4 regions of the Streptomyces sp. NRRL S-1813 genome follow, and region 3 is predicted to be linked to each of the others. Evidence: riboswitches for the same ligand, from Rfam matches in the RefSeq annotation. Region 3 holds a riboswitch; each other region holds the start of a gene.
What was found. A riboswitch is a leader RNA that binds a small molecule or an ion and turns the genes downstream of it on or off. The one in region 3 is predicted to bind cobalamin.

Region 1: another riboswitch for cobalamin. It lies ahead of cobN (cobaltochelatase subunit CobN); the one in region 3 lies ahead of IF67_RS0131640 (HoxN/HupN/NixA family nickel/cobalt transporter).
Region 2: another riboswitch for cobalamin. It lies ahead of IF67_RS0130425 (prenyltransferase/squalene oxidase repeat-containing protein); the one in region 3 lies ahead of IF67_RS0131640 (HoxN/HupN/NixA family nickel/cobalt transporter).
Region 4: another riboswitch for cobalamin. It lies ahead of IF67_RS0122595 (cobalamin biosynthesis protein); the one in region 3 lies ahead of IF67_RS0131640 (HoxN/HupN/NixA family nickel/cobalt transporter).

Annotation. Positions count from the first base shown of each region.
Region 1 is NZ_JOHB01000014.1:75,703-77,894, forward strand. Features, by position in the region: gene cobN (cobaltochelatase subunit CobN) at 1-1,218, opposite strand, end outside; cobalamin riboswitch at 1,256-1,383, opposite strand; gene cobG (precorrin-3B synthase) at 1,551-2,192, shown strand, end outside.
Region 2 is NZ_JOHB01000029.1:79,862-82,053, reverse strand. Features, by position in the region: gene IF67_RS0130425 (prenyltransferase/squalene oxidase repeat-containing protein) at 1-1,147, opposite strand, end outside; cobalamin riboswitch at 1,316-1,495, opposite strand; gene IF67_RS0130420 (MBL fold metallo-hydrolase) at 1,717-2,192, opposite strand, start outside.
Region 3 is NZ_JOHB01000032.1:64,000-66,191, forward strand. Features, by position in the region: gene IF67_RS0131635 (VOC family protein) at 1-132, shown strand, start outside; gene IF67_RS0131640 (HoxN/HupN/NixA family nickel/cobalt transporter) at 207-1,394, opposite strand; cobalamin riboswitch at 1,392-1,610, opposite strand; gene IF67_RS0131645 (alpha/beta fold hydrolase) at 1,682-2,192, opposite strand, start outside.
Region 4 is NZ_JOHB01000016.1:71,102-73,293, forward strand. Features, by position in the region: gene IF67_RS0122590 (hypothetical protein) at 1-292, opposite strand, end outside; cobalamin riboswitch at 495-648, shown strand; gene IF67_RS0122595 (cobalamin biosynthesis protein) at 778-1,845, shown strand; gene IF67_RS0122600 (cobyric acid synthase) at 1,856-2,192, shown strand, end outside.

The DNA of each region.
Region 1 (2,192 bases), on a different contig from region 3:
CTCGGTGAGCCACTCCTGGTCGTGACCGCCGGCCTCGATAAGGGCGTAGATCAGCTCGTCACCGTCGCCGGACACGAGGCCGGGAACCTCTTCGGTGCCGAAGTCGTAGCCGTCGGCCTGGAGGCGGCGCAGCAGGGCGACGGCACTGGCCGGGGTGTCCAGGCCGACCGCGTTGCCGATCCGGGAGTGCTTGGTCGGGTACGCGGACAGCACCAGCGCGAGGCGCTTCTCGGCGGCCGGGATGTGGCGCAGCCGGGCGTGCCGGACAGCGATGCCGGCGACCCGGGCGGCGCGCTCGGGGTCGGCGACGTACATCGGCAGACCGTCCTCGTCGACCTCTTTGAAGGAGAACGGGACGGTGATCAGCCGGCCGTCGAACTCGGGGACGGCGATCTGCGAGGCGGCGTCCAGCGGCGACAGCCCCTCGTCGTTCTCCTCCCAGGCGCTGCGCGGCCCGGTCAGGCACAGGGCCTGGAGGATCGGTACGTCGAGGGCGGCCAGCGCGCCCGCGTCCCAGGACTCGTCGTCGCCGCCGGCGGAGGCCTCGGCGGGCTTGGTGCCGCCCGCGGCGAGGACCGTGGTGACCAGGGCGTCGGCGGCCCGCAGCTCCTCGATCAGCTCCGGCTCGGGGGCGCGGAGGGAGGCGACGAACAGGGGCCGGGCGCGGCCGCCCGCCGCCTCGATCTGCTCGCACAGGGTCCGTACGAAGCCGGTGTTGCCGCTCATGTGGTGGGCGCGGTAGTAGAGCACGGCGATCAGCGGGCCGGTCTCGTTGCGGGCTTCCCACTCCAGCGGGCCCCAGGACGGGGCCGGGGCCGGCGGGTCGAAGCCGTGGCCGGTCAGCAGCACCGTGTCGGAGAGGAAGCGGGCGAGCTGGTCGAGGTTGGCGGGCCCGCCGTGCGCGAGGTAGGCGTGCGCCTCGGCCGCGATGCCGACCGGGACCGTGGACTGCTCCATGAGCTGGGCGTCGGGGGCCTGTTCACCGGTGAGCACGACGACCGGCCGGTGCTGGTCCTCGGCGAGCAGCACCTCCAGGCCCTCCTCCCAGGCACGGATGCCGCCGAGGAGGCGTACGACGACGAGGTCACAGCCCTCCAGCAGCGTGGGCAGCTCGGCGACGTCGAGCCGGGCGGGGTTGGCGAGCCGGTACGGCACGGGACCCGTGGCCGCGCGGGCGCTGAGCAGGTCGGTGTCGGAGGTCGACAGCAGCAGAAGCATGCGAGCGCAGGCCTTCCTCGGGGTGTCCGCGCCCCGGGTGGTCGTAAGGACGGCGGGAGTTCCTGGCTCGCCCGGTGGTTTCCGGGTTCACAGTGGCGGGACCGCGCCGGATTCTCACCGGGCTTCCTCCCTAGGGCCGTAGGACCCTGCGCCGTCGCTGGCGTCGGTGGGTCAGCCGACCCACCGACCTGCATAGTAAGGGCTGTGGAGCGCCGAGGTAAGCGGGCCTTGGGGCAGGCCGGACCGGTGCCGGGGGCGCGCACGCCGCGGGCCGGGCTCATGGCCGGATCCGGCCCGGATCGGCGCCCGCCCCCGTGGGTATGCTCGCGGCCATGCCGCCCTCCCCCTCGACACGGCCCCAGGCCGCCGCACCGCCGCTGCGCGACCGCGGTGACGCCTGCCCGGGAGCGCTGCGGCTGCACCGGGCCACCGACGGCCACCTCGCCCGAGTCCGGCTGCCCGCCGGAGATCTGACGGCTCGTCAGGCCGGTGCCCTGGCCGACGCCGCGGACCTGCTCGGTGACGGCCATCTCTCCCTCACCTCCCGTGGCAACGTCGAGCTCCGCGGCCTTGCGGAGGGCTGCGGCGGCCGGCTCGCCGCTCTGCTGCGCGACGCCGGCCTGCTGCCCTCCGAGCGCCATGAACGCATCCGCAACATCCTCGCTTCCCCGCTGGCCGGGCTGGACCGCCACACCCCTTCTGACGTGCGACGGTGGGCTCGTGAGCTGGACGCACTGCTCTGTGCGAGCGAGTCCGCGACCGCCCTCTCGGGCCGTTTCCTGTTCGTCCTGGACGACGGGCGGGGCGATGTGGCGGCGCTCGGCGGAGATGTGAGCTTGCTCGCAGAACCGGCCGGGGACCGGTCCGGCCCGGCCGGCGGCGCCCTGCTGCGGGTCGGCGACGATGCGGCGGCGCTGCGGATCGCAGGACCGGACGCACCCCGCGCCGCGCTCGCCGCCGCCGAGGCCTTCCTG
Region 2 (2,192 bases), on a different contig from region 3:
CCACCAGGTCGGTGCCGCCGAAGGAGCGCGGGTCGGTGCCGGTGGCGTGCGCGACCAGCACCAGCTGGGCGTAGGCGGCGGGGCCGCTCTGCTTCGCCCAGTCAGCCGAGTTCTTCTCCAGCCACTTCAGCGGCTTCGCGGCGGCGGCGCCGTGTGCGCCGGCCGCCAGCGCCACCACGGCGTCGGCGGTGTTGCCGACGTCGGGCTGATCCTCCGCGCCCGGCATCGCGGAGAGCAGATGCTGGCCGTTCTCGTCGAGCTGTGCGACGAGGTAGGCGTCGCCGGCCTCGGCAGCCTGTGCCGGGTCGTCGGCGCCCGCCTTCTTGTCCCCCTTGCCTTCCTTGTCCCCGTCCTTGCAGCTCAGCGGCTTGACCGGGGTGTCCGCGCCCTTGCCGGCCGGCTCGACGACGAAGCCCCTGCCGCGCGCTCCGGTCGCCGCGGCCGCGGTGGCGTCGGCGTTCGGGGCCGCCCCCTTGAGCTGGAAGGCGAACGCGCCGCGCCCGTCCCCCTTCGCCGCACAGCCGAGCTGGAAGGTGAGCAGCCCGTCGTAGGGGGTCTTGCCGCCCTTCTTCGACGTCACGGACTGCGGCTTCTCGCCCGCCGCCGCGAGCGCGCCGATGACCACGGAGGTGGAATTGGCATCGCTGGCCGAGCCGGCCATCGAGCTCCAGCCGCCGTCGTCGTTCTGCACCGACTTCAGCCAGCTCACGGCCTTCTTCACGGCGTCGCGGTGCCCGCCCAGCGCGGCCAGCGCCTGCACCGCGGCGGCCGTCGGGTTGGTGTCCCGCAGGGTCTTGGCGTCGCAGGGCTTGCCCGGCTCGGCACGGAAGGCGGTGAACGAGCCGTCGGCGCACTGCTGACCGGCCAGCCAGTTCACGGCAGACGCCGCGGGGCGCACGCCCACGGTGTCCTGGGCCAGCAGTGCGAGCGACTGCCGCCAGACCCCGTCGTACTGCGGGTCCTTGGAGCCGTACAGCCCGTCGGGCAGCTTCTTGGGGGACGCGGACGGGGAGTCGGCGTATGCGGCGGGGGCAGCGGCCGCGCCCAGCACCAGCACGGCCGCCAGCGCCGTGGCGGCGCGGCGCGCCAGGAAGGCGACGGAATGCGTCAAAGGGGCCTGGTGAGCCATGGAAGCCATGGGGGCCATCGGGTCGGTGCCTCTCGGGTCGGGTCGCGGCGGATGCTACGCAGCCGCGCTCGGCCGGCCACCCGCGCGCCGATCCATGGATCGGGCACGGTGGCACCGGGCTCAGCTCCGTATACCTCGACGGTGCCGCGCACCGGCCGTCCGCACGGGCGGCGGCTTCGGTGGCGGGAGCCTTGGTCGTGCCCGGTCGGGTGCTCCGGCTCGTACGGCCGTCCACACCGGGCCGGGGGCGCGGTGCGGAGGGGCCGTCCTCACGGTTGCGGGTCAGCGCCGGATTTCCACCGGCTTTCCCCGATCGGGTACGGATGAAGTTGTCCCGCACACCTTAACCGGCGCCCGTCAGGGCACTCGCTCGCACGTACGAGCCGGCACCGCGCCGGGCGGAAACCAGCCGCGCCCGGGAACGAACCAGTGCTGTCCCCGCCACGAACCGGCTCTGTCCCCGCCACGAACCAGCGCTGCCCCCGCCACGAACCGGCCGCGCCCCCGTGTGCGAACCGGCCGCGCCCCGGGGACGGATCAACGCTGCCCCGCCCACCGGGCAGGACCGAGCGCCCGCGTCCCCGCCCTCACACCGCCTGGTACCGCACCGGATCGGACCCGGGCACCCGCTCCGCCTGTCCCTGCTTCACCAGACGGCGCAGATGGGCCTCCGCCTCCGAGACGGCGATATTGCGGGAGGCGTAGGGAATCTGGTCCCAGGGGCGGTTCCACTCCATGGCCATGGCGAGCTGCCAGGCAGTGCGGGGCTCGCGGAGCAGCGCCCGCAGCTGGGAGAGCCGTGCTTCGTGGTGGGCGAGGAGCTCGCGGACACGTCCGCCGGCGTCGGTGAAGGCGTGCTGGTGGGCGGGCAGCACCTCGGCGGGGGCGAGCCGGCCGACGTGGGCGAGGGAGTCGAGGTAGTCGCCCAGGGGGTCGGGGACGCCCGCCGGGCTCGCCACTTCTCGCCCGCTCCCGGCTTCGCAGGGGGAACCCCCGTCGCCCTCCGGGTCCTCGTACAGGCCGATGTGCGGGGTGATGCCGGGGAGGAGATGGTCGCCGGAGA
Region 3 (2,192 bases):
TGGCGGGTCCCGCGGGAGGACTGGCCGGGCCCGGACCAGCCGGACCGGCTGCTGCCCCTCGACCTGGCGGCGGCGCTGGAGCGCTGGGGGCCGGATCTGATGACGGGCGCGGCGGCCGGTTCGGCCACCTGACCGGGCAGCCGCGCCCACGCGGCGATACGGGCACGGGCGGCGGCTGCGTACGGGGCTGCTGGGGCTGAGGTGCCTCAGGCGCCCAGCGCGGCCTGCTCCGCCTGCTCTGCCTGTCCCGCCTGCGTCGTCGGCTTCGTTCGCGCCGCCCAGCGCTTCTCGACGCCGGCCAGTCGCCAGTACGCCAGCGCCGCTGCCCACACCACCACGAAGAGGCCGACGATGAGGAAGCCGACATTGTCGAGGTCGAGGCCGGAAATCCAGCCGGTGAGCGGGTCGTTGAGGGCGAGCTTGTCGTGCAGCACGGTCACCAGCTCGATCGTGCCGATGAAGAAGGCGACGGCGATCGACAGGCCGGTGATGGTGAGGTTGTAGTAGACCTTGCGCACCGGGTTGGAGAACGCCCACTGGTAGGCGAAGTTCATGAAGGTGCCGTCGAGGGTGTCGAACAGGCTCATCCCGGCGGCGAAGAGCAGCGGCAGGCACAGCACCGCGTACCAGGGCAGGCCGGCCGCGGCGCCGCTGCCCGCCATCACCATCAGGGTCACCTCGGTCGCGGTGTCGAAGCCGAGCCCGAAGAGGAAGCCGAGCGGGAACATCTGGCCGGGACGGGAGATCGAGCGGGTGAACCGGCCCAGGAAGCGGTTCATGAAGCCGCGTGCGTCGAGGCGCTGTTCCAGTTCGGCCTCGTCGTAGTGGCCGTTGTGCATACCGCGGAAGACCCGCCAGATCCCGGCCAGTGCGATGAGGTTCAGGGCGGCGATGAGGTAGAGGAACGTCCCCGAGATCGTGGTGCCGATCGTGCCCAGGATCTGGTGCGTACGGGATTCGTCGTTGAGCAGCGTGCCCGCGAGCTGGGCGCCGCCCGCCACCAGAGCCGCCATCGCGACGACGACACTGGAGTGGCCGAGGGCGAACCAGAAGCCGACCGACACCGGCCGCTTTCCGTCAGCCATCAGCTTGCGGGTGGTGTTGTCGATCGCGGCGATGTGGTCGGCGTCGAAGGCGTGCCGCATGCCGAGGGTGTAGGCGGTGATGCCGAGCCCCACACCGAAGACCTGGCTGCCCACGGCGTAGTGATGGGGCACCACGAGCAGGAAGAGCACGCCGAAGGCGACGACGTGCAGACCGGCTATGACGGCCATCAGGCCCGCGGTGCGGACGGTGTCCTGCCGGCGCCAGCGGAAAGCGGCGGAAGCAGGGGTGTTGCGGGTATCGGTGGACAGGGCCATCCGGCGGTCACGCTCCAGCACCTCGTGGATCAGTTCGTGAGATGCCGTGGCCGGTCTCCTGGCTTGGGGGAGGGTGTACGCGTCCGCCCCCGCCTTCCCGGCCGCGGGCTGCGGTCAGTGGCGCCACCGGCGCGCCGTGCGCCTGTGGAAGGGGTGAAGATCCCCGATCACAGTGGCGAGGGCCGCTCCGGACTGGGACCACACGGTCCGTCACCGGTCTTCCCGAACACCACGGCCCGGTCACTCTAACCGCCGCTCGGGAGGAGCGAGGTTCGCGGGGGCCGGGCCGTGGTCGGTGGGCGATCGGTGGTCGCGGGGCGTCAGTACTCCAGGGCCGAGAGGAAGGCATGGAGTTCGTGGTCGAAGAGCGCGGTGTTCTCCAGATTGACCATGTGGGCCGCGCCCGGTATCCGGACTCTTCGGGCGCCGGGGACGGTCAGCGCTATCGCATGGGCATTGGCGGAGATGTCGCTGCTGTCGAGGTCACCGTCGAACACGACCGTCGGCACCCGGATCTCGCCGAGGCGGTCGGCGGCGCCGATCTCGAGGGGCATACCGGCGCCCATCCCGTCGGCATGCACCTCCACATTGGCCTCGGCCGAGGCACGCATCCGCTCACGGAATCCCGGGTGCACCGCGGACGGTTCGCGATGCGGTCCGTCCACCCACATCCGCAGGAAGTGCTCGACATAGCGTTCCGCGCCGTCGGGGGTGCCGATCGCCGCCACCTGCGCCTTGATGTGCTCCAGGAGGAAGGGGTCGGTGAAGGCGCGGCCGCTGATCCCGGGGGAGGCGAGCGCGAGGGCCGTCACCCGGTCCGGGTGGGCCATG
Region 4 (2,192 bases), on a different contig from region 3:
CCTCCCGGCGCCGTCGCACCCACTCCTGAAGGGCGATGGTGAGACTTTTGGTCATCTCGGCGGCGACGGCGCCGACGATGACCAGGATCAGGTCGTCGACGCCGACGGCCATGTCACCGGGGCCGTCGTCGCCCTCGTCCTGCGGCCGCGGCCGCAGCAGCCAGTCGTGCCGGCGCCGGTCCAGCCACGGTTCGCGCTCCAGCCACGCCTTGAGGTCCTCGATGTCCTGGTCAGGATTGTTCGTGCCCGTGATCCTGATGCGGATCTCGTGGCGGTCAGCGCTCTGCGGCATCCCCCGGCCCCCTTCCGGCGGCCCCGTCGCCGCCGTGCACCAGATAGTGGCGTGAGATCAGGGGCGCGGGCAACCGTCTGTGACGTGGCTGCCACGCTGTGGCGTGCACCACAGCGCGTGCCACAGGGCAGCGTCGCAGGTCAAGGGTGAGTTGACGGGCATTCGCGGGGCGTGGTGGACTGCCGGAGCCATTCGGCGACAGATGAGGAAGTCCGGTGAGAATCCGGCGCGGTCCCGCCACTGTCACCGGGGAGCGTTCCTCCAACGAAGGTCACGGTCCGCCTTGCGTACGTCCGATGACGTACACCGGGACTGGAAGGCCGGAGGACTCGCCGATCCGGGGAGCCAGGAGACTCTTGTCGCCGTCACGTCGAGCCAGGGCGCGGACCCTGAGTGAGGACATACCGCCATGCCCGGCCGCCCTGCCAGATCTCCACTGCCCGCTGCCGCAGGGCCCCTTCGAGGCATGACGGACGTCTGATCCGATGCGCGGCGAACACGCGGGATATGCGTGCGGCGCGGCCCTCGGCTTTCTCGCCGACCTGATCGCGGCGGACCCCCGGCGCGGCCATCCGGTGGCCGCCTTCGGCCGGGCCGCGGGCGCCGTCGAGCGCCGGCTGTGGCGTGATCACCGCGGATACGGGGCGGCACATGCCGTGGTGTGTGCGGGCGGTGCCGCCGCCGGTGCCGCGCTGCTTCAGCGTGCCGTGCAGGGCGCTGCCGTTTCCCCGTCCCCCCTCCGCAACGGCGCCCGGGTCGCGCTGACCGCGGCGACGGTCTGGGCCGTGCTGGGCGGTACCTCGCTCGGCCGGGAGGCACGGGCCGTCGGCGGTGCGCTGACGGCGGGCGATCTGGACGTGGCGCGGGAGCGGCTGCCGCATCTGTGCGGGCGCGATCCGCAGGCGCTGGACGGGCCGCAGATGGCCCGTGCGGTGGTGGAGTCGGTCGCCGAGAACACCTCCGACGCGGTGGTGGGCGCCCTCGTCTGGGGCGCGCTGGGCGGGGTGCCCGGCCTGGTGGCGTTCCGGGCGGTGAACACCCTGGACGCGATGGTGGGGCACAAGTCGCCGCGCCACCTCCGCTTCGGCTGGGCCTCGGCCCGGCTCGACGATCTCGCCGGCTGGCCCGGCTCCCGGCTGACCGCCGCGCTGACCGTGCTCGCGGGCCCCGACCGGCGCGGTGCGCTGCGGGCCTGGCGGGCGGACGGCGGCGCGCACCCGAGCCCCAACGCGGGCCCGGTGGAGGCGTCGTTCGCGGGCGCGCTGGGCGTACGGCTGGGCGGCACGCTGGCGTACGGCGGGCGGGTGGAACACCGTCCGGTGCTCAACGAGGGGGCGCCGCCGGTCGCGGTGGCCGACATCGAACGGGCGGTGCGGCTCTCGCGCCGGGTGAGCGCGCTGGCGCTGGTGACGACGGTGGCCGCGCGGCTGGCGTTCGGCTCCGCGCGGCGGTCCCCGCTGCGTACCGGCCGCCCGTCCGCAGATGCAGTGACGCGCAGGGCCGCGGGTGCGGTGGCGCGTACGGTTCACGACAGCCGGGGTCCCGGCGCATGAGGAGGACCCGGTGAACGGGCGGTTCAAGGCATCCGGAGGGGCCGTCGGCGGTGGCCTGTTGGTGGCCGGTACGACGTCCGACGCCGGCAAGAGCGTGGTGACGGCGGGCATCTGCCGCTGGCTGGCCCGGCAGGGCGTCCGGGTGGCACCGTTCAAGGCGCAGAACATGTCGCTCAATTCGTTCGTCACGCGCGAGGCTGCGGAGATCGGACGGGCCCAGGCGATGCAGGCCGCCGCGGCGCGGGTGGAGCCGACCGCGCTGATGAATCCCGTACTGCTCAAGCCCGGCAGCGACCGCAGCAGCCAGGTGGTGCTGCTGGGGAAGCCGGTGGGTGAGCTCAGCGCCC